DNA from 2 places in the Micromonospora sp. NPDC049139 genome. Region 1 is predicted to be linked to the other one. Evidence: riboswitches for the same ligand, from Rfam matches in the RefSeq annotation. Region 1 holds a riboswitch; the other holds the start of a gene.
The links. Region 1 has a riboswitch for S-adenosylmethionine ahead of thrC (threonine synthase). Riboswitches for the same ligand answer to the same signal wherever they lie in the genome.

Region 1 (14,991 bases):
GCCTTCCAGTTCGACACGGGCGACGACGACGACAACGGGCGCGGGGAGTTCGGCAGCCTGGTCGAGTTCGCCACCTCGGGCGGGCTGAATTTCACCCTGTTCACCATCTTCGTCTCGGCGTCGTTCCTGCTGGTCGTGGTGGTGGCGCTGTTCTGCGGCGACACGGTGGCCAGCGAGGCGAGCTGGGGCAGCCTGCGCTACCTGCTAGCGGTGCCGGTGCCCCGGGCCCGGCTGCTGACGGTGAAGCTGCTGGTCGCGCTCGTCTACTCGGCGCTGGCGCTGGCGCTGCTCGCCGGCACGGCCCTGCTGATCGGCACGCTGCGCTACGGGTGGGAGCCGCTGCGCAGCACCGTCGCCGCCCAGCTCGAACCGGGGGAGGGACTGCTGCGGCTGCTGGGCGTGCTCGGCTACCTGGCCGTCGTACTCCTGGTGGTGGCCGGCCTGGCGTTCCTGCTGTCGGTGGTCACGGACGCCGCGCTCGGCGCGGTCGGCGGCGCGGTGCTGCTCTGGATCCTCTCCAGCATCCTCGACCAGATCACCGCGCTCGGCGCGCTGCGCGCGTTCCTGCCGACCCACTACGCCAACGCCTGGCTGGGGCTGCTGTCGACGCCGGTGCAGACCGACGACGTGGTACGCGGCGCGATCTCCGCGATCAGCTACGCGACGCTGTTCTGGGGCCTCGCCTTCTGGCGCTTCACCCGCAAGGACGTCACCAGCTGAGGCACCGGACACTCACGGCAGCGGCATGGAGCTGCTCGGCGCCGAGGTGCCCGACACCGGCCGGGTCGGCGTCGGGTCGGTCGCCATCTTCTTCCAGGCGCTGACCCCGATCCGGCCCGTGTTGCCGAGATCGATCGGTCCGTCCAGGTCGACGACCTGCGCGGGCCGGCCGGCGGCGGGCGCGACCTCCAGGCGCTCGCCGTTGGTGGCGACGACCGTCGGGTCGGTGACCAGGTTGCGCCAGAGCACGGCGGCCCCGGCCCGTTCGCCGGGCCGCAGGGTCAGCGGTCGGGACGGGGCGTCGAAGCCCGGCGTGATCTCCTTGGCCCCGTTGACCACCCGGACCGGTATCGGGTTGCCGTCGCCGTCGTGCAGACGCAGCGCCGGGTAGCCGTTCAACGGGTAGGGCTCCGTGCCGCAGTTGACCAGCTCCAGCCCGAGGCCCGCAGACCCATCGCGGCGTTGGAGCCCGGCGAACTGATCCGAACGCCGGATTCCGGGCACTCGGCGGCGGGGGCGCCCCCGGAATTCGGCGTTGGCGCGCCCGCTCTCGGCATCCTGCTCGGTGCCGGATCGGCCGACGGCGGTTCGGTCGCCGGGGAGCAGGCGCCGAGCAGGACGAGGCCGGCCATCGCGACCCCGAGCGCCCGTGCCGGTCCTGGAACTCCACCGCGCGAGCACGGTACGGGTCGGTGCGCGGGGGTCGCCATCGCCTGATCATCGCACCGGTGCGTCGCCGAGCCTCGGACACCCGGCCGGCGGAGGGTCCGGCGGTGCTGTCGAGCTGCCCCACCTGAGGGACCGGCCGGACCGGGCCACCCGCGCGGTGCCTGTCGAGCTGAATCGTCTACGACATCACCCGTCCCAACTTGGGCGAGGTGATCGGTGTGCGGACCCAGGCGGCGCCGAGCGGTCCGTAAGGGCATGGCGCCGGTGAGTGAGAATCGGGTATGCCCACCTCGCCCGCCGTGCCGCAGCCTGAGCCGCCCGCCGAGCCGTCGCCCGTGCCACCGGCTGAGCCGTCCACGTCCCGCTCCGTGTCGCCACCTGCGCCGCCGTCCGTGTCGCCACCTGCGCCGCCGTCCGTGCCGGCGGCTGCGCCGTCGCCCGCGCCGCCGTCCGTGCCGGCGGCTGCGCCGTCGCCCGCGCCGCCGTCCGCACCGCCACCGGAGCAGCCGTCCGGGCGGGCGCCCGGGCCGAAAGCCTGGGCCGTGCTGGCGGATGAGCGACTGCCTGGGTTTCGCGGGCTTTCGCCGAAGCAGCGCGCGGTGTACGCGACCGCCGCCGCCGTCATCGTCGTGGTCGGCGTGCTGTTCGCCTACCAGGCGAACTTCCTCCTGGACCGGTCGACGGCCACCGAGCGGGCCCGCTCGGACAGGCAGGCTGAGAAGGCGGTGGACCGTGAGCAGGCCGCGTTCGTGTCCACCGTCACTCCCCTCGACTACGACCGGGACCTGCCCGAGGCCTTCAGTGTGCTGCTCGACCGGCCGCTGACCGAAGGCGAGCAGGCCATCCTCACCGCCCTGAACGGCGACGCGTCAGAGGTGTGGGAGTTCCTGAAGCCGCTCGGCGGCCGGGTGGTCGAGCACGCGTCCTATGTGGCGCCGCTCGAGGACGGCAACGAGAACCGCGGTCACGCCCAGACGTTCGACCTGAACCTGAACAGCGATCGCGCCGCCGGACTCACGATCAACAACATGACCGCCGTCAAGGACTCGTGCCGCGTACCCACGGCGCAGACCGTCGTCACCCTTCCGCCGGCGGGCGCGGAGTCCCGGCAGGGGCTGCTGTGGGACCTGACCGGTGGGCCGACGGACAAGCCGCACGGCCCGTACGTCCTGGACGAGGGCGAGCCGCAGGAGGGTCAGCTGTACTTCCGCCGCAACGTCGTCGAGCTGGGCAACGGTCAGTCGAACATGGCGTTCCGCATCCAGCCGGAGGTGTCCACCCACACCTGCGAGTGGCACATCGTCGCCTCCTACACCGACACGACCGGTGCCCACGAGCAACGCATCCCGAGCGGCGCCGCCACGTTCACCACCGAGGCCATCCCGTCGCAGCCCGTCCAGTACTTCGAGCGTCCCCCGGCCTCGGGGTGGGGCTGCCTCGGCGCGGTGAGTCAGCAGGGTTGCCCGTCCACCGGGTCCATACGGCTACCGAGGCCACCAGCCCACCGGCCGGTTCCAGGCTGAGCTGGCCCCCGCCCGGCACGACCGGAGCCCGCGCCGGCGGATCGGCCGGCGCGGTCCTGGGCCCGGTACGACCCCCCGGCGGGACGTCAGCGGGAACGGGGCCTGCGCTTGCGGTCGGGGGAGTCGGGGGAGTCTGGCGCGGTGCCGGAGCCGACGGTTTCCCCGTCGTCGGACGCGTCGGCAACCCGGGCGTCGGTGTGGCTCAGCTCGGCCAGCGTCGTTCCCCTGAGCTGGTAGACGGCGGTACGCCGGATGCTCAGCTCGGCCGTCGGGCCGTCCGCGGGCCGGGTCAGGTAGACCACCGTCGCCCTGCCGTCGCGCACGCTGATGCTCTCCACCGGCGTACGGTCGCCGAGGTCGACCTGGGCCTGGTAGTCCGGCTCGCCCTTGACGTTGCGCCAGGCGGCGAGAGTGAAGAAGCGGCCGGTGCCGCCGCCGTCGAGCATGATCACGCCGATCGCGTCGCCCGCGCCGTCGCCGTCGAGGTCGCCGATGGCGCACGGCCGCTGCAACTCCACGGTCGTGCCGTCCCGGTCGGACCAGCGACCGGCGGCGAGGCGGATCGGGGCGGCGTACCCGCGGTAGCGGACCCGGCTGCTGCCGATCCGGGTGTTGCGCAGTTCGAGGCAGGTGAGCTGGTCGCCGGTGCGGCGGGGGGTCGGGGTCGCCCAGGCGGCGTCGACGTCGTCCCGCTTCGCGCTGGCGGGCCGGTCGGCGGACCGGTCCCGCTTCTTCCGGTTGCCCGCGGAGCAGGCGGTGGTCACCGCCAGCAGGCAGGCCATGGAGAGCGCCACCACCGGGACGAGCTTGCGACGCATTCGCGCGTTCCTTTCCGTCAATGTGCCTGCAAGGTAACGGGAGCGCGCCAGGGGCACACGACCGCTGCTGGTCGCCGTGTTCGGTCCGGGCAGGTGGGCGCGACACCCTGCTGCGCGCCCGGCGCCCCGCCGCCGGTTCCCGCTCCGCGGCAGCCTGAATCCGTACCGTCGAGGAGAGGCCGCCCCTGCGGCTCGGCGGCGACTGCAGGATCGCTCACATCCTGGGATCTGCCATCGATCCGGGCGGCGTCGGTGCTTAAACTCGCAGGTACAACTGCATACCTCATCCAGAGGGGCTGAGGGATACGGCCCGACGACGCCCCGGCAACCACCCCGCGCGCTCACCGCTGAGCGACCGACGGGGCAGGTGCCAATTCCGTCCCCGCCGCAGGGTGCGATGCGGGGAAAGATGAGAGGACCCCTCGACATGACGTCGACGTTCGCCGTCTCCGGCATCGACACCACCGCCAGCCCCGCCCGCGCCCTGGTCTGCCGAGCCTGTTCGGCCCGCTACCCGCTCGCCGCCCAGCACGCCTGCTACGAGTGTTTCGGCCCGCTGGAGGTCGACTACGACGCCGCCGCGCTGGCGACGGTCACCCGGGAGCAGATCGAGGCCGGTCCGCAGAACATCTGGCGGTACGCCGCGCTGCTGCCCGCCGGCCAGGACCCGGCGACCAGGGTCACCCTCGACCCGGGCTTCACCCCGCTGGTCGCCGCCCCGCACCTCGCGGCCGAGCTGGGCATCACCGCCCCGCTCTGGGTCAAGGACGACAGCGGCAACCCGACCCACTCGTTCAAGGACCGGGTGGTCTCGGTCGCGCTGACCGCCGCCCGGGCGCTCGGCTTCAGCCGCTACGCCTGCGCCTCCACCGGCAACCTGGCCAACTCGGTCGCCGCGCACGCCGCCCGCGCCGGGGCGCCGTCGGTGGTCTTCATCCCCGGCGACCTGGAGCAGGGCAAGGTCGTCACGACCGCCGTCTACGGCGGCGAGCTGGTCGCCGTCGACGGCTCGTACGACGACGTGAACCGGCTCTGCGGCGAGCTGGTGGAGACGGACGAGTTCGAGGACACCGCGTTCGTCAACGTCAACGTCCGCCCCTACTACGCCGAGGGGTCGAAGACGCTCGGCTACGAGGTGGCCGAGCAGCTCGGCTGGCGGATCCCGGCCCAGGTGGTCATCCCGATGGCCTCCGGGGAGCTGCTCACCAAGATCGACAAGGCGTTCGCCGAGCTGGTCGAGATCGGCCTGGTCGAGGCGCCGGCCGGCGGCTGGAAGGTCTTCGGCGCACAGTCGGCCGGCTGCAACCCGATCGCCGCCGCCCTGCACGCCGACACCGACACGATCACCCCGGTCAAGCCGACGGGCATCGCCAAGTCGCTGAACATCGGCGATCCGGCCGCCGGCCTCTACGCGTTGGAGGCGGTGCGCCGCACCGGGGGCTGGATGGAGTACGTCGACGACGACGAGATCCGCGCCGGCATCCGGCTGCTGGCCCGCACCACCGGCGTGTTCGCCGAGACCGCCGGCGGGGTGACGGTGGCGGTGCTGCGCAAGCTGGTCGAGTCCGGCCGGCTCGACCCGACCGCGGAGACCGTCGTCTTCAACACCGGCGAGGGGCTCAAGACCCTCGACGCGATCGCCGCCCAGGCCGGCCCCACCCACCGCATCAGGCCCTCGCTGCGCGCCGCCCGCGACGCCGGCCTCCTCGGCTGAGGTCCGAGGCCGGTGACCGCTCGCGGCTCAGCCGCCGGCCCGGCCCGCCCCGGCACCGGTCGCGCGACTCGCCCCGACGCCGGCCACCCGGTCCGGTCTGCCACCGGCCGGCGTCGTCGCGCCGTGCAGGTGGCGCGCGACCGTCGCGGCGACCTGACGGAAGGCGAGCACGGCGGCACGGCGGTCGTGCCGCCGGGCGGCCGCGACGAAGGGCACCGGGGCGACCTCGGACAGCTCCACGAAGCGCAGCTCCGCGAGGGGCGAGAGCCCGCGTGCCGTGCGGGGGCCCACGGCCACCACCGCCGGGTCCTGGAGGATCAGGTACGCCATCTCCGCCGGCGAGGTGACCGTCACCCCGCGCTGCTGCGGCGGGCAGCCGTCGCGGTAGTCGTTGAGCAGCCAGTAGTCGCGGATCGTCGGCACGTCCTCGATCCGGGGCATGGCCAGCGTGAGCACGTCCGCCAGCGACACCGCCGCGCCGGCGTCGGCCAGGGGATGCCGGGCGCTGAGCGCGAGGACGCGGGGCTCGGCGAACAGCACCGTCCAGTCGTGCCGTTCGGGGTCCAGCGGCAGCCGGGTGAGCGCCACGTCGATCTGGTCCTCCAGCAGGGCGGTGTACAGCCCGCCCACGGTCAGTTCGCGCAGGACCAGCCGTACCTCGGGAGCGGCCCGCTGCCAGGCGGGCAGGATCGACGCGATGAGGTCGCCCGCCCCGCCGGTGCTGAAGCCGACGCGTAGCGTGCCGTCGCCGGTGCCGACGGTGTCCCGGGCCGCCCGTACGCCGTCGGCGACCCCGACCACGGCCCGCTGGGCCGGTTCGAGCAGCGCGGATCCGGCCTCGGTGAGTCGGACGCCCGCCGGCTCCCGGTGGAACAGCGGCGCGCGCACCGACCGCTCCAGGGCGCGGATCTGCTGGCTCAGCGTCGGCTGACTGACGTGCAGCAGCGCGGCGGCGCGGGTGAAGGACCGCTCCTCGGCGACGGCGAGGAAGTACCGGAGTTGACGTAGTTCCACCATGACGATCCCCCTCGCCCGACCCCCGCGGGCATCGACGATCAGAAGATCTACCAGTACTCATAGGTCCGTCCTATGGCCCATCGGTGTCGCGTCTTGGACAGCCCTCCCGACCCGGCCGAAGAATCTGCAGGTGGCGGCACCCGGAATCTCCCGGGGTCCACCGCCGCCTGTCACATTGGCGACGAATTGCGGTCGGCCGCGACCACCCGGCCGGCACGAGAGGGGTTCCCATGAACGCAGCACCGGCCCGCGTCACCCGGGCGGCCGTGACCGCCTTCACCATGCTGGCCGCCTCCCTCGGTGTGGTGGCCCTCGGCGCCACGCCGGCGGCGGCCGGGACGCTGGACAAGTACACCGTCAGCAAGTCGTCGAGCAGCTTCGACGGCGGCTGTGTGGCGGAGTCGACCGTGAGCTACTGGCCCGGCACCGACACCGCGACGTTCACCACCACGGTCCGCAACCCGTACCTGTTCGCGGCGTGCCGGGTGAACACCCGGCTGTTCGTGCAGGGCGCCTCGACCCAGTGGACCAGCGCCACGCACTACACGATGGCGTGTGGGATCACCGACACGACGTGCGCGTCCACCCAGACCACGACCGGCACCTACTACGCCGCCACGCCGAGCCTGACGGCGTACGTGGACAGCGTCAACGACGCGCTGGAGGCGATGGGCCTGGAGCGGTCGATGACTCGCAAGAAGGCGGTCGAGTCGATCTCGATCGAGTTCAGCAAGGCGGGCTGACGCGGCGAACGGGCGGCCGGCACCCACGGGGCGCCGGCCGCCCGTTGTCGTCCCGGGACGGGGGGCCGGGAGGAACGGGGGAGGGGCGACCCACCCGGACGGGGGATCGGGTCGATCCGCCGGGTAACTGGCTTTTCGCTGTGAGTGCGGAAAACGCGCCGACAAGGACTTGACGGCAGGAACCGGGCGGCGCAAGATGCTTCGTGCGGGAGGGCGTCTCGCCGGAGACTTTTAGTTCTTGCGACCCAACGCCGGAGGCGTTGTGCGAGTGTCCCTCCCGACCAACGTCCGATCGGGCCAGCGGTTAAATCGCTGGCCCGATCGTCGTTCCCGGGCCACCCTCGGGGCATGAGCATCACGATCGCGCCGATCGACGCCGCCGACCAGACCGCGATCGACGCGGCCTACCGGATCGGGGCGGCGGCCAACGACGCCGACCTGCCGGACTTCCCACCCTTCTGCCGGCGGCGCTTCGAGGCCGCGATCCGGCACCCGATGCCCGGCAGCGCTGCGATCTGGGCGCTGGCCCGGCTCGACGGCGTACCGGCCGGCTACCTCGCGCTGGACCTGCCGCAGCTCGACAACACCGAGAACGCCAGCGCCGACCTGATCGTGCACCCGGCCCACCGGCGCCGCGGGGTGGGCCGGGCGCTGCACGAGCACGCCGTGCGGCTGCTGCGCGAGCGGGGCCGCAAGCGGGTGCTGGGGATGGCGGTCGCCGCGCTGCCCGGCGGCCCGCCCCGGTCCGGGGCCGGCGCCGCCTTCGCCGCGTCGACCGGCGCCCGGCCGGCGCTGGCCGAGATCCGCAGCCGGCTCGACACCACCCGGCTCGACCACGACGGGCTGGACGCCGCGCTGGCCGACGCCCGCACCCGGGCCGACGGCTACCGCGTCCTCCGCTGGCAGGGGCGCACCCCCGACGAGTACGTCGCCGACATCGCCTACCTCGACGGCCGGCTGATGGCCGACGCGCCCCTCGGCGACGTGGAGTGGGAGCCCGAGCGGATCGACGTCGAACGGGTCCGTGGCATCGAGCGGGCGCTGGAGGCGCGGGGGCGGCGGCGCTACCACACGGCGGTGCGCCACGAGGCGTCCGGCCGGGTGGCCGCCTGGACGCTGCTCGACGTGGGCGCCTCCGCCGACTGGCACGCGTTCCAGCAGATCACCATCGTCGACCCCGCTCACCGGGGGCACCGGCTCGGTCTGCTCGTCAAGATCGAGAACCTGCGGCACCTGCTCGCCCACGAGCCGGCCGTGCGCGCGATCGACACCTTCAACGCGGCCGAGAACAGCTACATGATCGCGATCAACGAGCAGCTCGGCTTCCGCCGGGTCGACGGCTGGACCGACTGGCAGCTCACGATCTGAGTTGTGACACGGCCCTACTGATCCTGGGGCTTCCTGTTGCATGATGGCGGGCATGACGGAGACCCCGCACCCCCTGTACGACAGGCACGCCGACACCCTGACCCGTGCGCTGACCGCGATCACGGAGCGCGGGTACTGGTCCGCCTACCCCGAGTCGCCCAGCCCACGGGTCTACGGCGAGACCGCCGCCGCCGACGGCAAGGCCGCCTTCGAGGCGTACCTCGGCGGCGACTTCCCCCTCGACCAGCCGGGCGCCGGCGACCGGGTCGCCACCGAGACCAGCCCGTTCGGCGTCGAGCTGGGCGTCCGCTACCCGCACGCCGGGGCCGACGAGCTGGTCGCCGCCGCCTCCGCCGCCCTGCCGAGCTGGCGCGACGCCGGCCCGCAGACCCGGGTGGGCGTCTGCCTGGAGATCCTCGACCGGCTGCACAAGCACATCTTCGAGCTGGCCAACGCGGTGCAGTTCACCAGCGGCCAGGCGTTCGTGATGGCCTTCCAGGCCGGCGGCGCGCACGCGCTGGACCGCGCGCTGGAGGCGGTCGCCTACGCGTACGCGGAGATGACCCGGCACCCGGGGACGGCGGGCTGGGAGAAGGCCGCCGGCAAGGGCGACCCGCTGCGGATGACCAAGACCTTCCACGTGGTGCCCCGCGGCGTGGCGCTGGTGATCGGCTGCAACACCTTCCCGACCTGGAACTCGTACCCGGGGCTGTTCGCCTCGCTGGTCACCGGCAACCCGGTGGTGGTCAAGCCGCACCCGCGCGCGGTGCTGCCGCTGGCCATCACCGTCAGGTACGCCCGGGAGGTGCTCGCCGAGGCCGGCTTCGACCCGAACCTGGTGCTGCTCGCCCCTGAGGCCCCCGGCGAGAAGCTCGCCTCCACGCTGGCCCTGCACCCGGCCGTGAAGATCGTCGACTTCACGGGTTCCACCGAGTACGGCGACTGGCTGGAGGCCAACGCCCGGCAGGCGGCGGTCTACACCGAGAAGGCCGGCCTGAACACGGTGGTGGTCGACTCCACCGACGACTTCGCCGGGATGTGCCGCAACCTCGGCTTCACGCTGACCCTCTACAGCGGCCAGATGTGCACCACCTCGCAGAACATCCTCATCCCCGCCGAGGGAATCGCCACCGACCAGGGACACAAGAGCTTCGACGAGGTGGCCGGCGGGATCGCCGCCGCGATCGGCAAGCTCACCGCCGACCCGGCGCGCGGGGTGGAGTTCACCGGCGCGATCGTCAACGACGGGGTGCTGGAGCGCCTCGACGAGGTCACCAAGGTCGGCGAGACGGTGCTGGAGTCGCGTACGGTCGAGCACCCGGCCTTCCCCGGCGCGGTGGTCCGCACCCCGACGCTGGTCAAGCTGGCGGCCGGCGACACGGCGACCTACTCGAAGGAGTGGTTCGGGCCGATCTCGTTCGCCATCGCGACCGACTCGACGGCGCACAGTCTGGAGATCCTGCGGTCGACGGTCGGCGAGAAGGGCGCGCTCACCGCGGCGGTCTACTCCACCGACGAGGCGGTCCTCGACGCGGCCGAGGCGGCGGCGATCGAGGTCGGGGTGCACCTGTCCTGCAACCTGACCGGCGGGGTCTTCGTGAACCAGTCGGCGGCCTTCTCCGACTTCCACGGCAGCGGCGCGAACGCGGCGGCCAACTCCGCGCTCACCGACGGCGCCTACGTGGCCAACCGGTTCCGCATCGTGCAGTCCCGTCGGCACGCCTGAGTCGCGGTCGGGTTTCCGGGGTGGGCTGCCCCGGAAACCCTCCCGTGTCAGGCGGAGCGGCGCATCTGGAGTTCGGTGAGCGCCGGCACGGTGGGGTGCGGCACGCGTACGCCGGTGTCGACGAAGCCCAGCCGCCGGTAGGCGCGGTAGGCCCGGTCGTTGCCGACCACCACCTCCAGCATCAGCTCGGGCCGGCCGCACTTCCGGGACCAGGCGGCCACCGCCTCGACCAGCTCGCCGAGCAGGCCGGTGCCGCGCCAGGACGGGGTGACGTAGACGGCGTAGACGACGGTCAGCCCGGGCTCCTCCGGGGTCACCGTGCCCCCGGCGTGCCCGACCAGCCGGCCGCCCGGGTCCGCGACGAACTGCGCGGTGTCCGTGCCGGCCGACACGTGCGCGATCCGGGCCGCGTAGTCGGCGTGCGGCCGGGCCGCCGCGGTGGCGAGGGTCTCCAGGAAGGCCAGCGGCGCGTCGGCGAGCATCTCCAGCCGCAGCGCCCGCATCCGGGCGGCGTCCCGGGGCCGGACCCGCCGGATCTCCGCGTGCCGGGTGACCGCCGACCCCCGCTCCGGCCCGTCCGGCGTCCTCGTCATGCCGAATGCCTACCACAGCGACGGATGACGATGCCCCTCGATCGGAATATGCCCGATTTGGGGTCGTGCGCCGCCGTCACGCCTCGTGTAGCGTGCGATTTCGGTCACCGAATGCAGCGGCCTCCCCGACCGCCGGTTCGGTGGTCCTCCGGTGCCGGTCCGCCGGCCTCCGGGGTTGTGAGACGCCGTGCAGAGTGAGGAAGTGGACCGTGGCACAGGGCACCGTTAAGTGGTTCAACGCCGAAAAGGGCTACGGCTTCATCGCCGTCGACGGCGGGCAGGACGTCTTCGTCCACTTCTCCGCGATCGAGATGGACGGCTACAAGGCGCTGGACGACGGCCAGCGGGTGGAGTTCGAGATCGCCCAGGGCCAGAAGGGGCCCCAGGCCGAGCGCGTACGCGTCATCGCCTGACCCCCGTCCGCCACGGGCCGGGCCCTTCCGCCGCCGACCGCCCCGCGCGGCGGCGCCAACGACATTCGTCGATCAGCTCCGACGGGTGAGCCGGTCGGGTGACCGCTTTCGGCACATGGGTTCGGCGGGCGGATGGTGGCGCTGTCGAGCTGCCCCGTCTGTAGGACCACCCGTCTCTGTAGCACCACGCCTCGCATCCGGCTCGGCCGCCTGCGAGGCGTGGTGTGCCCCATCTGTGAGGGCAGCTCGACAGGGGCCGGGCGGTGGCACCGGTGGGGTCCGGGTTCGGGGTGTGACCTGCGGCATCGTTGGGCGGCACCGCGGCCGGGACGGGCCATGGTCCCTGGTCGTGGTTCGTGGCCCCGGTTCGTGGCGTGGCACCCCGGGCTGCGGTACGGACGCCAGGCAGGGAAGATCGTGAGCCGGTTCAGCCGTCGCTGAGGAGGGTTCATGTCCGACCAGCCACCCCAGGGCACGCCGCCGTCGGGGGATCCCGACCCCGCCACGGCCGGCGATGCGAGCGCGCCGCAGCCGCAGGGGTGGGTCTTCCCGCCCACCGGCGGGTTCCCGGCCGGCTCCGGCCCGTACGGCGGGCAGCCGTGGTATCCGGGCGCGCCGGTCGTGTATCCGGGCGCGCCGGTCGCGTACCCGGGGCAGCCGGTCCACGGGTGGTACCCGCCCGGCCACGGCCTCGACCCGGCCGACCCGCTGGTCACGCCGCCCGGCGGCGGCGTGAGTGGCTGGTTCGACCGGTGCGTCGGCGCGGTGCGCCGGGGCTGGCGGACGCTGCTGCCGATCCTGCTGCTCACCCAGGTGCTGCCGGCCGTGGTGCTGTCGGTGCTCGCGCTGGTGGTCGACCCGTCGGCCCGGTGGGACGAGTCGATGGCCGACGACCCGGCCGCGCTGCCCGACACCTTCCTGGCCGACCTGGGCACCATGATGGCCGTGCTGATCGGCGGCGCACTGGTCTTCGGCCTGGTGCAGAGCCTCGGCTGGGCCGCCGGCACCTGGGTGGTCGCCCGGCAGGCGGCCGGCCAGCCGGTGACCGTCGGCGCCGCGCTGGGCTACGGCCTGCGCCGGGCGCCGGGCCTCTGGGGCTGGACCCTGCTGATGAGCGTGATCATCGGGCTCGGGGTGTGCTTCTGCGTCATCCCCGGCATCTACTTCGCCTTCGCGCTGAGCATGGCCGGCCCGGTCTACCTCTTCGAACGGCAGCACCCGATCGGCCGCTCGTACCGGATGTTCCACGACCGGCTGGGCCTGCTGCTCGGCCGGGTGGCGCTCGTTGCGGCGGCGGTGATCGTCGGGGGCGGGGCGGCCGGCCTGGTGGAGGGCATCGGCTCGCTGCCGTTCGGCGTCACCCCGCTGGAGTCGCCGGGCACTGCGGTGGGCGCGATCGCGGTGGCGGTGCTCGGCGGGGTGCTGGGCCTGCCCACCCACCTCGCCCAACTGGTCGGCCTGGTCGTCACGTACGCCGAGCAGCGCGCCCACGAGGGGCCGGTGGACAGCGCGCGGCTAGCCGGTGAACTCGGCTGAGCGGGGCGGTCGTGCTTGCACTCGGCAGGGGAGAGTGCTAAACAAGTCATTGGCACTCGCATACCGTGAGTGCCAATGGTCGGGGCGGTAGGGCCACGGCCGCACGGGCGTCCACACGTCGGTGCGGCACATGGCCGGTCGTCGCGGGCTATCCGGCCCGGCCGAGGAGACGTCGTCGTCGCCAGGTGGCGACGTCCCCAAGGTGCGTACACCAGGCGGCCCATCCGGGACACAACCTCCGGGTGGCCCGTGAGTGTCCAGGAGGACAACGCCGTATGGCCAAGATGATCGCGTTCGACGAAGAGGCGCGCCGGGGCCTCGAGCGGGGCATGAACCAGCTCGCCGACGCCGTGAAGGTGACCCTCGGCCCCAAGGGCCGCAACGTCGTGCTCGAGAAGAAGTGGGGTGCCCCCACCATCACCAACGATGGTGTGAGCATCGCCAAGGAGATCGAGCTCGAGGACCCCTACGAGAAGATCGGCGCCGAGCTGGTCAAGGAGGTCGCCAAGAAGACCGACGACGTTGCCGGTGACGGCACGACGACGGCGACCGTCCTGGCCCAGGCCCTCGTCCGCGAGGGTCTGCGCAACGTGGCAGCCGGTGCCAACCCGATGGCCCTGAAGCGGGGCATCGAGGCCGCCGTGGCCAGCGTCTCGGAGGAGCTGTCCAAGCTCGCCAAGGACGTCGAGACCAAGGAGCAGATCGCCTCCACCGCCTCCATCTCCGCCGGTGACAGCACCGTCGGCGAGATCATCGCCGAGGCGATGGACAAGGTCGGCAAGGAAGGCGTCATCACCGTCGAGGAGAGCAACACCTTCGGCCTGGAGCTGGAGCTCACCGAGGGTATGCGCTTCGACAAGGGCTACATCTCGGCCTACTTCATGACCGACCCGGAGCGCATGGAGGCCGTCTTCGACGACCCCTACCTCCTGATCGTCAACAGCAAGATCTCGTCGGTCAAGGACCTGCTCCCGATCCTCGAGAAGGTCATGCAGTCGGGCAAGCCGCTGCTGATCATCGCCGAGGACATCGAGGGCGAGGCCCTGGCCACCCTGGTCGTCAACAAGGTCCGGGGCACCTTCAAGTCGGTCGCCGTCAAGGCGCCGGGCTTCGGTGACCGCCGCAAGGCCATGCTGGCCGACATCGCCATCCTCACCGGTGGCCAGGTCATCAGCGAGGAGGTCGGCCTCAAGCTGGACGCCGTCGGCCTCGACATGCTGGGCCGCGCCCGCAAGGTCGTGGTGACCAAGGACGAGACCACCATCGTCGACGGTGCCGGCGACGCCGAGCAGATCCAGGGCCGGGTCAACCAGATCCGGGCCGAGATCGACAAGAGCGACTCCGACTACGACCGCGAGAAGCTGCAGGAGCGGCTGGCCAAGCTGGCCGGCGGCGTCGCGGTGATCAAGGTCGGCGCGGCCACCGAGGTCGAGCTGAAGGAGCGCAAGCACCGCATCGAGGACGCCGTCCGCAACGCGAAGGCCGCCGTCGAGGAGGGCATCGTCCCGGGTGGTGGCGTCGCGCTGGTGCAGGCCGGCAAGACCGCCTTCGACAAGCTGGACCTGACCGGCGACGAGGCGACCGGCGCGCAGATCGTCAAGATCGCGCTGGACGCCCCGCTGCGGCAGATCGCCGTCAACGCCGGCCTCGAGGGCGGCGTGGTCGTCGAGCACGTCCGCAACATCGAGCCGGGTCACGGCCTCAACGCCGCCAACGGCGAGTACGTCGACCTGCTGGCCGCGGGCATCATCGACCCGGCCAAGGTGACCCGTTCGGCGCTGCAGAACGCCTCGTCGATCGCGGCGCTCTTCCTCACCACCGAGGCCGTCGTGGCGGACAAGCCGGAGAAGGCCCCGGCCGCCCCGGCTGGTCCGGGCGGCGGGGACATGGACTTCTGAGTCCAGCTCCACGTACGCCGGAAGGGGCGGGCCGCGTCAGCGGTCCGCCCCTTCCGCCGTCAGGTCGGCAGTGGTCGTTGGTTGCGTCTCTTCTGCGCCCGGCCGTACGGCTGCGGGATCTGGACCGGCTCGTCGACCAGCGCCACCGGCTCGTCGGTCGGCTCGTCGGCGCCGCTCATCTCCGCCTGCTGCTCGGCGTCGCCGTAGTCGAGCCGGTCGAACGGCAACGGGCCGGGGCGTTCGTCGTCCGTGG
Region 2 (14,991 bases), on a different contig from region 1:
CCCCTTGACCAGCTCCGGGTCCAGAGCCGAGGTCGCCTCGTCGAAGAGCATCACCTGCGGCCGCAACGCCAGCGCGCGGGCGATCGCGACCCGCTGCTGCTGCCCGCCCGACAGGTGCGCCGGCCGGGCGTCGGCCTTGGCCGCGAGCCCCACCAGCTCCAGGTGGTCGCGGGCGACCGCCGCCGCCTCGTCCTCACCAAGCTTCCTGATCCGGCGCAGCGCGAGGGTGATGTTGCGCAGCACGCTCATGTGCGGGAAGAGGTTGAACTGCTGGAAGACCATGCCGACCCGCTGCCGCAGGGCGTCCGGGTCGTCGCCCAGCACGCTGCGCCCGTCGAGCAGCACGTCGCCCCGATCGGGCTCGATGAGCCGGTTGATGGCGCGCAGAAGCGTGGACTTGCCCGAGCCGGACGGGCCGATCACGCAGGCCGTCGCGCCCCGCGCGACGTCCAGGTCCACGCCGCGCAGCACCCGGTGCGACCCGAAGGCCAGGTGCACGTCGCGGACGCTCAGGCTCACCGAGGTCGTCGTGTCGATGCTCATCGCTGGTTTCCTCCCGCCGCCCCCGGCAGCGCCAGGTCGAGGTCGTCGTCGGCGTCGGCGGGCGCGGCGGCCTGCCGGCCGTGCCGCAGCCGCCGGTCGATCCAGTTCACGACGTGGGTCAGCGGCACGGTCAGCGCCAGGTAGAACAGGCCGGCCAGCAGCAGCGCCGACTGGTTGCCGGTGTTCGCCGCGTAGTCCTGCCCGATCCGGAACAGCTCCCGCTGGCTGGCCAGCAGGCCGAGGAAGTAGACCAGGCTGGAGTCCTTGATCAGCGCGATCAGCTGGTTCACCCAGGCCGGCAGCACCCGGCGGATGCCCTGCGGCACGATCACCAGGCGCATCGCCTCGCCCCAGGACAGGCCCAGCGCCCGGGCCCCCTCCAGCTGGGCGGCCTCCACCGACTGGATGCCGGAGCGGAAGATCTCGCCGATGTAGGCCGCCGCGATCAGCGACAGCGCCAGGATGCCCAGGGGATACGGGTTGGGGCCCCACACCTCCATGCCCAGCGGCGCCAGACCGACGCCGATGAGCAGGATGGTCGCCGCGGCCGGCAGGCCGCGGAACACGTCGGTGTAGACCCGCGCCGGCCAGCGCAACCATCGGGTACGCGAGATGCCGGCGACGGCCAGCCCCATGCCCAGCACCGAGCCGAGCAGGGCGGCGGAGATCGCGAGGATCAGCGTGTTGGGCAGCCCGACCGTCAGCATCTCGGGCAGCGCCTCGCGCATGGAGTCCCAGTCGAAGAAGGTCTCCCACAGGGTGCTCAACGGATCCATCGTGTTCTCCTACCGTCCCGCTCGCTCGTCGTCCGTACGTGTCAGGAGGCGGCCGAGGCCGACGGCACCGGGACGGTGCCGCTGCCCGGCTTGAAGTCGGCGGGGATCGGGCGGCCCGGGTAGTACTGGGCCTGCAGGCGGCTCCACGTGCCGTCGGCGATCACCTCGTCGAGGCCCTTGTTCAGCGCCTCGCGCAGCTTGTCGTTGCTCTTGGCGAACGCGTACGCCGTCGGGGCCGGGCTGAGCAGCTTCCCCGCCACCTTGATCTTGCCGTTGCTGTCGGCGGCCGACTTGTCGCCGATCTCGGCGGGGGCGATCCAGGCGTCGGCGGTGCCGGCCTTGAGCTGGTTGATCGCGCCGTTGTAGTCGGGCACCCGGACCGGGTCGAGGCCCTCGCCGGTCGCGTAGTCGTCCTGGACGGTGCCCTGCACGACCACGACCCGCTTGCCGGCGAGCTGGTCGAAACCGGTGATCGACGAATTGGCCGGCACGTCGAGCCCGAAGTGGCCGAAATCGTAGCCGTTGCCGAAGTCGACGGTCTTCTTGCGGGCCTCGGTGATGGTGATCGAGGAGCTGCCGACGTCGAACTTGCGGTTGTTGACCTGCGAGAGTAGCGCGGAGAAGTCCGTCCCGACGAACTCGACCTTCAGGCCGACCTTCGCGGCGACCGCGGTGAGCAGGTCGTTGTCGAAGCCGGTGAACTTGCCGTCCTTGAGGTAGACGTTCGGCGGGGCGTCGGTGAGCGTGCCGGTGCGCAGCACACCCGGCTGGAGCAGGTTGTACGGGTTGTCGGTCGCCTCGGACGCGTCGTCGCCGCAGGCGGTCAGGGCGGTGGCGGCGAGGACGGCGGCGACGCCGAGGGCGGCGGCGCGGGTGAGGGCGGGAAGGAATCGCACAGGTGTCTCCGAAAGGGGTCTCCGACGGCGGGCACGGGCGTGCGTCGCCGGCGGTGCGCCCGGTGGGCGTACCGCTGGGGTGGTCCTGGGAAGGGGGTCTGGTGCGTGGCTAGCGCGGGTCGCCGGGGCGACACGAGGCGCTGCAGACCCGCATCATGTCGACGTGGCGGCGCCGGGTCAGGGGCGGCGTCGGGGCCGCGGCGCGGACCGTCGGTACGCAGATGCGGAAGGACATGGCTCTCCTCGGTCGTTGCTGACCTGGGAACCAGGCCACGCTTGCACCGGAGCTGCTCCGGTGCCTGGTCTTCACCCGGGGCACCCCTGCGCGGACGAGGGTTGCCGGCCAGCGAGCCGGGGCTTGACGCTGGCGCTCATGACCTGCCGACGAGGCTAGCAGCCCCCCGTGGTGGCGCGTCCAGCCGCTATGACCACCCTCACGTGGCGCCGCCCGGCGCGAGCGGAGACGCTGCCGACCCAGGCGGCGACCGGCGGCGAATTGAGGCTGACCCCGACGCCGAGCCCGGTGGCGAACCCACGCCGAACCCGGGGCCGAACCGGCGGGCTCGGTTCCGGGCGGTCACTCCTCGATCGCGCCGCCCACGTGCCGCGGGTGCTGCCGGACGGTGTAGCCGGGGGTCGGTGGCGCGGCGGGCGAGGTGGTCGGCGAACCCGGTCTGCTCGCGCAGCGTCTTCGAAGAACTTCGCCTTGAGTCCAGCAGAAACGGACACGGTCCTCGCAACTCCCAGAAGGTCTGGGTGTTGCGAGGACCGCTAGATCCCGAGGTTCAGCCGGGGTCCCGGTGTGGGGGTGCGCTGGTGGCGCCGTTGCCGCTAGAGCGTCAGCGTCCAGGTGTTGAGGTAGCCGGTGTCGCCGGAGGCGGCGTCCTGCACCCGCAGCTTCCAGGTGCCGTTACGGGCCTCGGAGGAGAGGTTGACGGTGTAGGTCTGGTTGATGTTGTCGGTCGAGCCGCCGGTGCGGTTGTGCAGGGTGTAGGCGGTGCCGTCGGGGGCGATGAGGGTGACGACGAGGTCACCGATGTAGGTGTGGACGATGTTCACGGCGACGGTGCTTGCGGTGGAGGCGTTGCCGGAGCAGCCGCTGATGGTGATCGAGCTTTCCACCGTGGTGTTGTCGCCGATGCTGACGTCGGTGCCGTTCGTGCCGGTGCAGCCCGGGGGCGTCCCGCCGACCAGGTTGAGCGTCCAGGTGTTGAGGTAGCCGGTGTCGCCGGAGGCGGCGTCCTGCACCCGCAGCTTCCAGGTGCCGTTGGCGGCCTCGCTGGAGAGGTTGACGGTGTAGGTCTGGTTGATGTTGTCGGTCGAGCCGCCGCTGCGGTTGTGCAGGGTGTAGGCGGTGCCGTCGGGGGCGACGAGGCTGACGACGAGGTCACCGATGTAGGTGTGGACGATGTTCACGGCGACGGTGCTGGTGGCGGAGGCGTTGCCGGAGCACCCGCTGATGGTGATCGAGCTTTCCACCGTGGTGTTGTCGCCGATGCTGACGTCGGTGCCGTTGGTCTGCGAGCAGCCGGGCGGCCCGTTGACCGTCAACGTGTACGACGCGGTCTGGGTGGTGACCGTGCCGGTGCCGGTGACGGTCACCGGGTAGGTGCCCGGCGCGGTGGTGCCGGTGGTGGAGATGGTCATCGTGGCGGAGTTGCCGGAGGTGACCGACGCCGGGCTGAAGCTCGCCGTGGCCCCGGCGGGCAGGCCGTTGGCGGAGAACGTCACGTTCTGCGCGCTGCCGACCGTGGTGGTGGTGCCGACGGTCGCGGTGACCGAGCTGCCCGGGTTGACCGTTCCGGAGGTGGGCGACACCGACATGGCGAAGTCCTGCGTCGGCGTGCTGATGTTGCCGACGTAGAGCAGCTTGTTCGGTGAGCCGGTGCCCGGGTTGGTGACCTTGCCGTTGGTCGCGTCGTTGACGAGCTTGTCGCGGACCTGCTGCGGGGTGTACGACGGGTTGGCGGCGAGGACCAGCGCGGCCGCGCCGGCCACGTGCGGCGTGGCCATCGACGTGCCGCTGATGGTGTTGGTGGCGCTGTCGCCGGTGTGCCACGCCGAGGTGATCGACGAGCCCGGGGCGAAGATGTCCAGGCAGGTGCCGATGTTGGAGTAGTCCGCCCGGGCGTCGGTGCTGGTGGTCGCCCCCACGGTGATCGCGTTGGGGGTGCTGGCCGGCGAGACGCCGCAGGCGTCGGCGGAGTAGTCGTTGCCGGCCGCGATGGCGTAGCTGACGCCGTCGGCGATGGAGGCCGTCACCGCGTCGTTGACGGCCTGGTCCTTCCCGCCGCCGAGGCTCATGTTGGCCACCGCCAGCTCGCCGGGGTCGTGGTCGCCGGTGACCCAGTCGATGCCCGCGATCACCCCGGCGTACGTGCCGCTGCCCCCACAGTCGAGGACCCGGACGCCGACCAGGGTGGCGTTCTTGGCCATGCCGTACGCGGTGCCGCCCACAGTGCCCGCGACGTGGGTGCCGTGGCCGTTGCAGTCGTCGGCCGCGCCGCCGTCGACCGAGTCGAAACCGGTGACCGCGCGGCCACCGAAGTCGCTGTGCGAGAACCGGATGCCGGTGTCGATGATGTACGCCCGGACGCCGGAGCCGCCGTTCGGGTAGGTGTAGGAGTTGTTCAACGGCAGGTCGCGCTGGTCACTGCGGTCCAGGCCCCACGACGGGGTGGGGCTCTGCGTACCGGAGATCCGCACGACGTGGTTCTGCTGGACGTACTTCACCGACGGGTCGGCGGCCAACCGCCGGGCCTGCGCGGCGGACATCCGGGCCTCGAACCCGCGCACCGTGTGCTGGAAGGTCCGGGCGACGGTGCCGTCGTGCCGACTGGCCAGGGCGCGGGCGTTGCCCGTGACCTCGGCCCGGGTCACCGCGGTGTCCTTGAACACCACGATGTACGAGCCGGAGACCGCGGTGGCGCCGCCGGCCTGGAGGATCTGCCCCTCGGCGGGAGCGGCGGTCGCTGGGGTGCCGAACGCCACCGCGGCGGTGACCGCGGCTGTTGCGACGCCCAGACGCCAGTGGCGCCTGGACAGGCGGGGGAGTGTCATCGGTCGTCCCTCTCCTGACGCCGGATCCCGTGCGGGGGGTGGTGCGGAGATCCGGGAATGTCGATCTGGTCGGAGGTGATGCTAGACGGCGATGCATTCGAATGTATAGATGAAAGAATTTCCGCGTTTCCTGCTGATTCCACGCGGATGTGAAGGACTTGCCGTGCCGACACGCCTGTTTTTTCGTCATCGGTCGAGGACGGCGTCCCACTCGTCGAGTAGCGGCCGGGAGTCCACGTGTCGATCCCGGTCGCCGACGCTCCTGCCGGATTGTCGGCCGTGGTGTCGCGCCGCGGCGGTCACCGCTGCGGCACGCCCGGCGGCGGCTCCGGCCCGAAGTGCACCCCCGCGATCGGGCCGCCCGGCGGCAGGAGGATCTCGAGCATCCGCTGCCGCCCGTCCGGCCCCGGGTCCCGGATGAACCAGAGGTGGTACTGCGATCCGGCCGGGATGTTCTCGAAGTCCCCGAGCGCGTCGCGCAGGTACTGCCGGGCCGTCGCCTGCTGCTCCGCGGCGGTCTGGAGGTGGATCGCGTCGGACTTCAGCTCGAGGAAGCACGGCACGTCGCCGGCCATCCAGTGCCCGTCCAGGTTGGACCGGCCGGTCAGCCAGGTGCCGATCCGCGCGCCGAGGAACCACATCGTCTGCTGCAGGACGGGCAGCGGACCGAGGAAGACGTGCTCGGCGAGCCGGCCGCGCATGCGGTTGGCGACGATGGTCAGATCCGGCACGCGGATCTGCCCGTCGACCATTATCTTCTCGAACGAGTCGACGAGCGCGATCCTGGTCTGCGGCCGGTACGCGTCGAACTCGCCGGCCTCGGCGACCTCGACGACCTGCAGGCAGTCGGTCATCGCCCGGCGCTGGTCCGGGGTGAGCGCGGGGAAGTCCCGGGCCACCTCGTCGGCCAGGACCCGCCAACTGGGGTGGGCCCGGTCGACGCCCAGGTTCTCCGGCGTGATCTTGCGGCGCGGCGGGCGCAGCGGGGGAGCGAGTGCCAGTTCCCGGCGCAGCTGCTGGCTGGTCAGCGACATCAGCCGGGCGACGAGCGCCGGGCGGTCACCCGCCGGGGCCTGCTCCAGCAGGGTGCCCGCCCGGCCGAGCCCGTCGTCGACCTGCGCCGTGCCGAGCCGCTTGCGCAGCCGCAGCACCAGCAGCGGACCCCACTGCCGCCCGAACGCGATCGACGCGGGATGCGACGCGAGCCCGTACAGGGCGGTCGAGCGGGACTGGACGGCGCCGACGCCGGCCAGGTCCGGGTGTGCGAGCAGACGCAGGAACGACTCCCGTCCCCTGGCCGCCTGCGCGAGGATCTTCGCCACCTTGTCGGGGCCGAAGGCGGCCTGGAGGCGCTCCAGGCCCAGGGTCGCCGCGCCGGGCAGCACCACCGGCTCGGGTGCTGGCCCGGGCCGCATGCTCGCCTCGGGCACGTGGACCAGCCGCTCCGGCGTCGCGGCCCGCGCCGGCAGGTCGCCCTCGGGCAGCAGGAGCAGGCGCCGGCCGCCGGAGCCGGACACGAGCACGGCGTCGGGGAGGTCGGTGGGCCGCCGGGTGCCGGGCGGGTAGGCGGCGTCGAGCACCGGCCGGGCGTCGTCGCTGAAGACCACCAGGCCCGGCAGCAGGCCCTCGAAGGTCGGTACGGCGTCCGGCCAGGTCAGCGAGGCGCTGATCCCGGCCTCGGCGAGGCGCAGCTCGATCTCGCCCTTGGCGGCGGTGAGCCGGAGCAGCGCCGCGTCGCGTTCCGCCCCGGGCGGCAGCCCGTCGACGAGGGCGACCAGCCCGTTCCAGGCCTGTGCCGCGCGGGCCGCCCACGCCCGGAACTGTTCCGGGCCGGCCGTGCCGTTGCGGACGGCCTCGAAGTCCTGGGCGACCTGCGCGCGCTCGGCCTCCAGCTCCTGCAGCCGCCGCTCGCCGTCGACGGTGAGCGCCCCGCGGGCCGCGCCGAGCCGGTCGAGGAACGACCTCGCCATCAGCCCGCCGACCATGACGGCGCCCGTGGTGGCGGCCTGCTGCACCGCGGCCACCACGCTGTCCCGCAGGCTGCGCAGCTCCCCGGTGCGGATCAGGTGCTGCGCCTCGCCGAACCCGAAGGTGGTGATCTGCTCGACCACGAGCCGGGCGACCTGCTCGGCCCGGTCACCGGACCGGGCCACCGCCTTGAAGATGTCCCCGGAGCCGCAGAGCACGACACGGACGACGGCGGCCTGCAGCGCCTGCCACGCGAGGTCCTCCTGGAACGACGTCGCCGTGATGGACTCCGGCCCCAGCAGCAGCTCGGACGCGCCACGGGCGACGAGCGTCTCCCACATCAGCCGGGTGGCGACCACGCCCGCCGAGACGGCGATCGAGCCGAGCACCGTGCCGCTGCCGACGACGGTCTCCAGCACCGCGCCGGCGGCGGCGCCGGCCGCCCCTGCGGTGATCGCCGTGGCGACGCCGATCGCCACTCCGGCCGCGATCGCCTTGACGGTCTTCTGCAGTTCGATGGTGTCGGCGATGTCGTCGAGGTCGGCCTTGAACCCGGGTCGGCCGGTGACGGTGGCCAGCACCGCGACGGCGAGCCGGTGCCGCTCCGCCGCCTCGACGTACGCGCCGTCCTTGTGCAGCAGGAAGCTCTGCTCCACATGGGTGAGGGCCGACGCGAGTTCGACGACGTACCCGTCCACCCGTTCCGTCGCCGCGCTGGGCAGCACCGGTTGGTCGGCGAGCCACGACAGCCGTTCCCGGGTGGTCAGGATCTGCACCGCCAGGCTGATGGTGCGCAACTTCTGGCTGAACCGCACATACGGCTGCAGGTAGTCGCGGAACGAGTAGGCGCGTACCGCGTACAGCTCGGCCAGCAGGCGGCGGCGCAGGAACCACTCCTGCCCGGGGGCGGTCATGGCGACGCCGGTCTCGGCGTCCGCGGCCCGTCCGGGAAGGGCGTCGTCCTCCCGTTCCGCCCGCAGGGCGACGAGGTCGGTGACCTGGTCGGCGAGCTGCCCGATCACGGCCTCCAGACCCATGCGGTCGGTCAGGTAGAGCAGCGGCATCGTCGTCGAGAACTCCCCGACCAACCGGTCGCCCTCGTTCTGCCGGGCCTCGATCCGGTGCGGCGGCGCGGCGTCGAGCGCCTCGGTGATCGCGGCGCAGTACGCCTCGCGGGCCTTGTGGAGGTAGCCGCGCAGCCGTGGCTCGAACGGGGGGAGGTACTGGCCGGGCCGGGCGAGGTCGGCCAGTTGGCGCAGGGCCGGGCCGAGCGCCACGGTCACCGCCCAGGCCATCTCCACGCCCCGGACCCGGCGCGCCATCGCCCGGGCGGTGGGCACCGGCGCGCCGGCCGCCGGGTTCAGCATGGCCCACAGCCGGCGGCGCGCCGGCTTCAGCTCCCGCGCGTACGGGACGAGGTCGTCGACGGCGTCGAGCAGCTCCGCGAGCAACAGGTCGTGCGGCACGCGGCTGGTCGGGCTCTGGGTGACGGCCACCGGGTCCGGCCGCCGCGTGCCCACGGTCGCCAGGACGGCCCCGCGTACGCCCTCTTCGCTCAAGCTCTGGGTCATGAACTCCCCCGCCCCGCCGGCGTGGCGACCACGCCACACCATGGACACTCCGGTCATCGATTGCGCGCCCCGGGTCGTCGGCACGACCGGGCGGTTCGGTACGGGCGCGGGACCGGGGCGACCCGGTTCCGCACCGTGAATCAGTAGGTGACGCGTACGCCCATCTCGGCCCAGGTGAGCCGGCCGACGATGCCGTCGTCGGTGAGCCCGCGCATCCGCTGGTACCAGCGGACCCCCGCCTCGGTCTTCGCGTCGAAGCGGGTGCCCGGCGGCCCGCACCGCCGCGCGCCGACGAACCGCTTGACGTACGCCACGTCCTCGCCGGTGCTGCCGACGCGGACGGTGCGCGAGCCCGGGGCCCGGCCTGCCGGCTGCGGCGCCGGTGGCCTGGTGGCGGTGCGGAGAGCGGTCAGGGTCTTCGGTCCGACGACGGCGTCGACCGTCAGCTTCTTCGACTTCTGGAACGTCCGGACCCAGGCGGTGGTCTTCGGCCCGAACACGCCGTCGGCGGTGAGGCGGGCGCCCAACCGGTTGGCGAGGGTCTGCAACTCCCGCACGTCGCTGCCCTTGCAGCCCGCCCGCAGGACCCGGTCGCCGAGCTTGGCGGCCCGGGCCGTGGCGACGCCCCACGGGCGCAGGCTGTCCTCCAGGGCCCGGGCGTGGCTGACGCTGACGTGCAGGTGCTTGGTGTGCGGGTTGGATCCGGTGTAGCGCGCGGGCCGGAAGTCGCGGGTACGGCTCCAGATCAGCCGGTTGTAGATCACGTACTGGGTGGACGGGTGCTCGATGCAGTGCCGGACGACCAGCAACGGGTCGATCCCGTCGATGTCGAAGTCCGCCGCGTTGACCGAGCGGTCGTCGGCGTCCGGGTTGTGGTCGGACTTGCGGGCCTGGTGGGCCGCGTCGCCGATCCAGCCGTCGGAGGCCTTGTCCCGGTGCGGCCAGCGGGTGTTGATCTCCTCACGCAGCACGCGCAGCGTCGGGGCCAGGTGCACGCCCATCGTCACTCCTCCTCTGCCAGCGCCGCGAGCAGGTCGTAGTCGACGGCGTCGCCGATCAGCTGCTCCGGGTCGTCGTCCTCCTCGAACGTGGCCACCAGGTACTCGGCGTCGATGCTGGCGGTGTCCACCAGTGGTCCCCCCTCTTCCGAATCGTCACCCTGCCGGCCGGATCAGGGCGGCCCGGCCGCGTCGCGCCTCGCGGTGTGCGGCACGGGCGTCGCCGCCCCGGGTCGACGGCGGGTGACTGACGTTCTCGTGGGCAACCTTCGGGATCGCGGCGGCGGGCCGGCAAGGGGAGAGTCGCCTATTGGCATCACGACTGACCGACCGGTCGGTCACCGCCGCCGGACGACGGTCGACGGTCGTCGAACGTGTCCACTCCGGCCAGGCATTCCAGTGGCCGGGGACGCGTTTGACTGATCGATCGGTCAGCCGCCGGCCGACCGAGTCGTCGACCCGGTCGGCCGGGCGGGGGAGCCGCGTGCCGCAACGGGCGAACGCGGTCTGACGCTTCGGACCGTCTCGGCGACGGCACGGTCGGCAACGTCCGAAGGGCGACAGAGTTTCGGGGTCGGTCCTCCGTAGCCTCCGGGAACTCCCGCGCCGAATCCACCGAGGAGGGCGGGAACCGAGGGGGGACGATGGGGTGGGTGGGCCCATGATCAACGTTGACGGCATTCCCGCCGAGGTCGAGGACCTCGGCATCGCGCTCGGGCTGCTCGCCCCCTCCGGTGGCGGCGTCCGGCTGGTCGAGGAGTTCTTCGCCGACCCGTGGACGCGGGTAGGCAAGCTGGTCGCCAGCGACGTCCAGCGCGCCGCGCTGGTGCGCGCGATCGAGGTGCTGCTGCCCTCGGCCCGGCCGCGCTTCGCGACCGAGGCGGCCGGCCGGCCCGACCGGGTCGCCCGGCACGTGCCGCTGCTGGAGCAGGGCGGCAAAGGTCAGGTCTACCTGGTCGTCGAGCGCGCCGGGCCGGCGGCGTCCGCCCCGCTGACCCTGGCGATCGAGGCCGAGGCCGGGCCGGTCGCCGGCGGCCCCGCCGTCACCGCGCGGCTCGACCTGCTCGTGGCGTCCGCCGGCACCGTCACCGCCGTCGCCGCCAGCAGGGAACACCCGATCCGGCTGCGCGCCCGGGCGCCCCTCGGCGACACCGGCGCCAGCGTGGAGGCGGCCGTCCTGCTGGTCGCCCCACCCGACGAGGCGCTGAGCCGCGTCACCGTCACCGTCCGGGGCCTGCCCGGCGCCACCGAGCCGCTCGTGCTGGACCCGGCCGCCGGCAGCTCCCAGCTGGCCCTGCTCGTCACCGCGCTGCTGCGCTACGTCCTGGCCGAGGTCGGCGACGGCGTGCCCGCACCGGTGCGACTGGTCGCGGCCAACCTGCCCGGCCTGCTGGGCCTGGCCCCGGGCCTGGTGCCGCTGCCCCTGGGCGACCTCGCCACCGACCCGGCGGCGTTCCGGTCCTGGCTGGCCGCGCTGGTCGCCGCGCGGACCCCGGACGGCGCGCCCGGCCTGGTCGGCTGGCTCGACTCGGTCGCCGGCCTGCTCGGCGCCGACGAGTCCAAGCGCACCGACCTGCCCACCGACGCCGACCCGCTGCTGATCCCGGTGCTGGCCGGCCCGCCGTCGGTCGACCTCACCGTGGCCGTCCGCACCGACCCCGCCACCGGCGCCGGCGCCCTCGTGGTCGGCGCCCGGGTCACCTACACCGGCGACGGCACGCTCGACGCGGTCGTACGCGGCGACGCCGTGCTGCTGGTGGTGCCGCTGACCGGCTCGGCCCCGGTCACGCTCTTCGAACGCCTCGACGTGCTCGTCGCCGCGCCCGCCCACGGCGGTCGGCTCTTCCCGGCCGCCGGCGAGCCGGCCGGTGCCGTGCAGGTCGGCGGGCTGCGCGCCGGCCTGCGCTACCGGGCGGCCAGCGGCACGATCACCCCGCTGCTGGAACTGCGCGACGTCACCGTCGCCATCGGCGACGACCCGCACCACCTCCACCTGGTCGACCTGACCGACGCCCGGTCGCTGACCTCCGCCGCGCAGTCGCTGCTGGAGGAGGCCATCGAGACCGGGCTCGGCCCCGCCGCCGGCCCGGTCGCCGCGCTGCGGCGCCTGCTCGGGCTGGGCACCACCCCCGGGGTCGACCTCGGACTGCTCACCACCGCGCCGACCCGCGCGCTGGCCGCCTACTACCGGCAGCTGCGCCAGGCACCCGACGGCTGGCCCGGCGTGCTGCGCGACGTCGCCCGGCTCGCGGGCACCGCCACACCGGTGGTGACCGGCGCCGGCACCCCGGCCGACCCGTGGCGGGTCCCGGTGGACGCGCTCGCCGCCGCGCCGGGCGCCCCCGTGGCGCTGGACCTCGTCCTGTGGGACTCCGGCACCGCCGCCGCGCCCGTCGTCGAGCTCGGACTCGCCCTGCGCGGCGGCGCCCACCTCGACGCGACCCTGCCCTGGCGGGTGGACGTCCGCGCGGCGCTGGCCTCGATCCCGCTCGACGGGGCGACCGGTCCGGCCTGGCTCGGCGGGGTCACCGCCACCGCCGTCTTCGACCCGCCGGCCCTGGCCATCGGCGCGCCGGTACGCGTCTCCACCGACGGCGTCCGCCTCGACGTCGCCTGGTCGCTCGGGTCGCCGGTGGCGGTCACCGCGACCGTCGACGACCTCGCCGTCACCGTCGACGGCGTGCCCCACCTGCTGGGCGACCTCACCCTGCCGCCCGCCGGCCCGATCGACCCCGCCCTGCCCGACCTCGGCCTCGGCGTCGACCCCGCCGCACTGTGGGGCGCCGCCCGCGGCCTGCTCGCCCGGGTCGCCGAGTCGTGGGCCGGCCCCACCGCCCGCGACCTGCTGGCGCTGGTCGGCATCGCCGGGCCAGGCACCACCGGCCCGCTCGCGGGGATGCCGCCGCTGCTGCCCCCGGACCCGACCGACCTGTCGTCGCTGCTGGCCGACCCCGCCGCCGCGCTGCGCCGGTGGCTCGCCGACCTGGCCCGCGACGAGGACGCCCGCACCGACGACGGGACGCCGTACCTGGTGGCGCTGCTGCGGTTGCTGCAGGCCGCGCTGACCGACCGGCTGCCCGCCCTGCCCGGCCAGGACCTGCCACAGGTCGACCTGCCCGTCTCCGGCGGCGGCACCGAGGCGGCGCCCTGGCGGGTGCCGGTCCACCGCGCCGGCGACGACGCGGTGGAGGTCCTCGCCTGGCTGGAGCCGCAGGGCCCGCCCGCGAAGTGGGCGATCGCGCCGCTGGTCGACCGGTTCGCCGGCGCCGACACCGACGACGCTTCGGAGGAGGCCGACCCGATCCCGGTCACCGGCGCCGACGTGCTCGCGGCGGCCGAGGCCGCCGGGGCGTACCTGCCGGAGGTCGCCGGCGTGCTCGACGGCGTCGACGCCACCCACGCCGCGGCGGCGCTCGGGGCGCTGGCCGGCGTGCTTACCGATGGCGACGGGCTGGTCCCCGCCGGCACCGCCCTGCCGGCCGAGACCGGCTGGCGGGCCGGCACCCCGGTCGCCGCCACCCACGACACCCTCACCACCGCGCCGGCGGCGGTCGCCCAGCTCCGCGACGAGATCGCCGCCCGCACGGCCGCCGCTGGCGACGACTGGGCGGTGCTGCTGCTCGCGCCGCCGCTGGCCGGGTCACGACCCTGGGCCGACCTGCTCGGCGACGTCGCGCCCGACCAGGTCGCCACCGTGGACCTGCGGGTCCCCGGCACCCCACCCGACCTGGTCGACCTCGGCACGCTGCCCGCCGCCCACTGGTACGTGGTGGACCTCGCCGACGACGGCACCCTCCCCGCCGCCGCCGCGCTCGCCGCGCTGCGGCACGTGCAGGACGCGGTGCGGACGGTGCGTCCCGGCGTACGCACGATCCTGGTCGGACACTCCTACCTCGGCCTGGTCGCCCGGCAACTCGCCGCGGCCGTCCCCGCGCAGGTGCTCGGCCTGATCACCGTCGGCACCGCGTTCGACGGCGCCCTGCTGCCGCTGGACGCCCCGGCGGTGGCCGAGGGGGTGCGGCTGGCCGGCGTGCTGGCCCCGACCGGCCTGCCGGCCGCGCCACTGCTCGACGCCGCCCTGCGCCTCCAGCGCCGCCTGCTCGACGGGTACGCCGCCGGGGAGCCCGGCGCGCAGGCCCGCCCCCGCCCGCTACCCGCCGCCGCGTTCGCCCGCTGGCTCGGCACACCCGTCGACCTGCGCGGTGTGCCCGCGCTCGCGCTGCACGGCAGCCTCGGCGACGTCGACGGCAGTGGGGGACCGGGTGACCTGCGGGCGGCGCTCGTCGCCGCGCTGACCACGCACACCGTCGAGGAGGCCGGACCGGCCGCACCGCCCACCCACGCGGTCGCCGCCCTGCGGCTCGCCCTCGACCTGGGCGCCCCGGCGGCCGGCGACCCCGACGTCGACGTCGACGTACGCCTCGGGCTCGGCTCGGTGGCGTTGGACCCGGCGGCGCCGGCCGACCTCTCGTCGGCGCAGGTGCGCGTCCGCGTCGCCCGCCCCGGCGGGTGGCTGCTCGGCGGGCCCGGCACCGGCGCCCCGAGGCCTGCCCGGGTCCGCGCCCTCACCGTCCGCGCCACCGTGCGCGCCGGCACCGCCGGCCCCGTCACCGACATCCACGTGGTGCTGCACGACGCCGCCCTGCGCGGCGAGTCGGCCGCCGCCGTCGACCTGGCCGACCCCCGGTCGCCGGAGCTGCTCGACGCCCTGGTGCAGGAACTCGACCGGGTGGCCGCCGCCAACGGCCGGCTGGCCCGGCTGCTGAACGAACTCGCCGCCCTCGGCGTCATCCACCGCGCCGCGCCCGGCCGGCCGGCCGCCGTGCTCGCCGACGCGGTCGCCGCGCTGCGCACCGACGCCACCGGTTGGCTGGCGCCCCGGCTGCCCGCGCTGGTCGACCGGGCCGCCGGGCTCCTCGGCCTGGTCCGGGACACCGCCGCCGGCGGCGGTTCCTGGCGGCGCCGCCTCGCCGGACTGCCGGTCGAGCTGGTGCTGGAGGCCCGGCCGTGGCGGCTCACCGCCCGCACCACCGGCACCGGGCTGCGGCTCGGCCACGGCGTCACCCTCACCGGCTCCTCGACCGTGGCGCTGGCCGACCCCACCCCGCGCGTGCAGGCCGCGCTCGCGGTCGGCGGCGTCACCCTCACCCGGGCCGCCGGCGCGATGTCGCTGGCCGCG

Region 2: linked by a shared signal. The riboswitch ahead of ACZ6Q9_RS01410 (ABC transporter substrate-binding protein) and the one ahead of thrC (threonine synthase) in region 1 are both predicted to bind S-adenosylmethionine.

The regions. Positions count from the first base shown of each region.
Region 1 covers NZ_JBVJHK010000010.1:135,654-150,644, reverse strand. The annotation lists gene ACZ6Q9_RS18930 (ABC transporter permease) at 1-720, shown strand, start outside; gene ACZ6Q9_RS18925 (DUF4232 domain-containing protein) at 733-1,119, opposite strand; gene ACZ6Q9_RS18920 (hypothetical protein) at 1,989-2,912, shown strand; gene ACZ6Q9_RS18915 (hypothetical protein) at 2,999-3,730, opposite strand; SAM riboswitch class I at 4,011-4,146, shown strand; gene thrC (threonine synthase) at 4,158-5,444, shown strand; gene ACZ6Q9_RS18905 (LysR family transcriptional regulator) at 5,472-6,461, opposite strand; gene ACZ6Q9_RS18900 (hypothetical protein) at 6,692-7,204, shown strand; gene ACZ6Q9_RS18895 (GNAT family N-acetyltransferase) at 7,553-8,572, shown strand; gene paaN (phenylacetic acid degradation protein PaaN) at 8,625-10,298, shown strand; gene ACZ6Q9_RS18885 (GNAT family N-acetyltransferase) at 10,346-10,891, opposite strand; gene ACZ6Q9_RS18880 (cold-shock protein) at 11,101-11,304, shown strand; gene ACZ6Q9_RS18875 (hypothetical protein) at 11,755-12,840, shown strand; gene groL (chaperonin GroEL) at 13,116-14,738, shown strand; gene ACZ6Q9_RS18865 (hypothetical protein) at 14,798-14,991, opposite strand, start outside.
Region 2 covers NZ_JBVJHK010000001.1:298,480-313,470, reverse strand. The annotation lists gene ACZ6Q9_RS01420 (amino acid ABC transporter ATP-binding protein) at 1-537, opposite strand, end outside; gene ACZ6Q9_RS01415 (amino acid ABC transporter permease) at 540-1,319, opposite strand; gene ACZ6Q9_RS01410 (ABC transporter substrate-binding protein) at 1,361-2,215, opposite strand; SAM riboswitch class IV at 2,483-2,594, opposite strand; gene ACZ6Q9_RS01405 (proprotein convertase P-domain-containing protein) at 3,047-5,275, opposite strand; gene ACZ6Q9_RS01400 (hypothetical protein) at 5,575-8,814, opposite strand; gene ACZ6Q9_RS01395 (peptidoglycan-binding domain-containing protein) at 8,955-9,815, opposite strand; gene ACZ6Q9_RS01390 (hypothetical protein) at 9,818-9,943, opposite strand; gene ACZ6Q9_RS01385 (DUF6603 domain-containing protein) at 10,474-14,991, shown strand, end outside.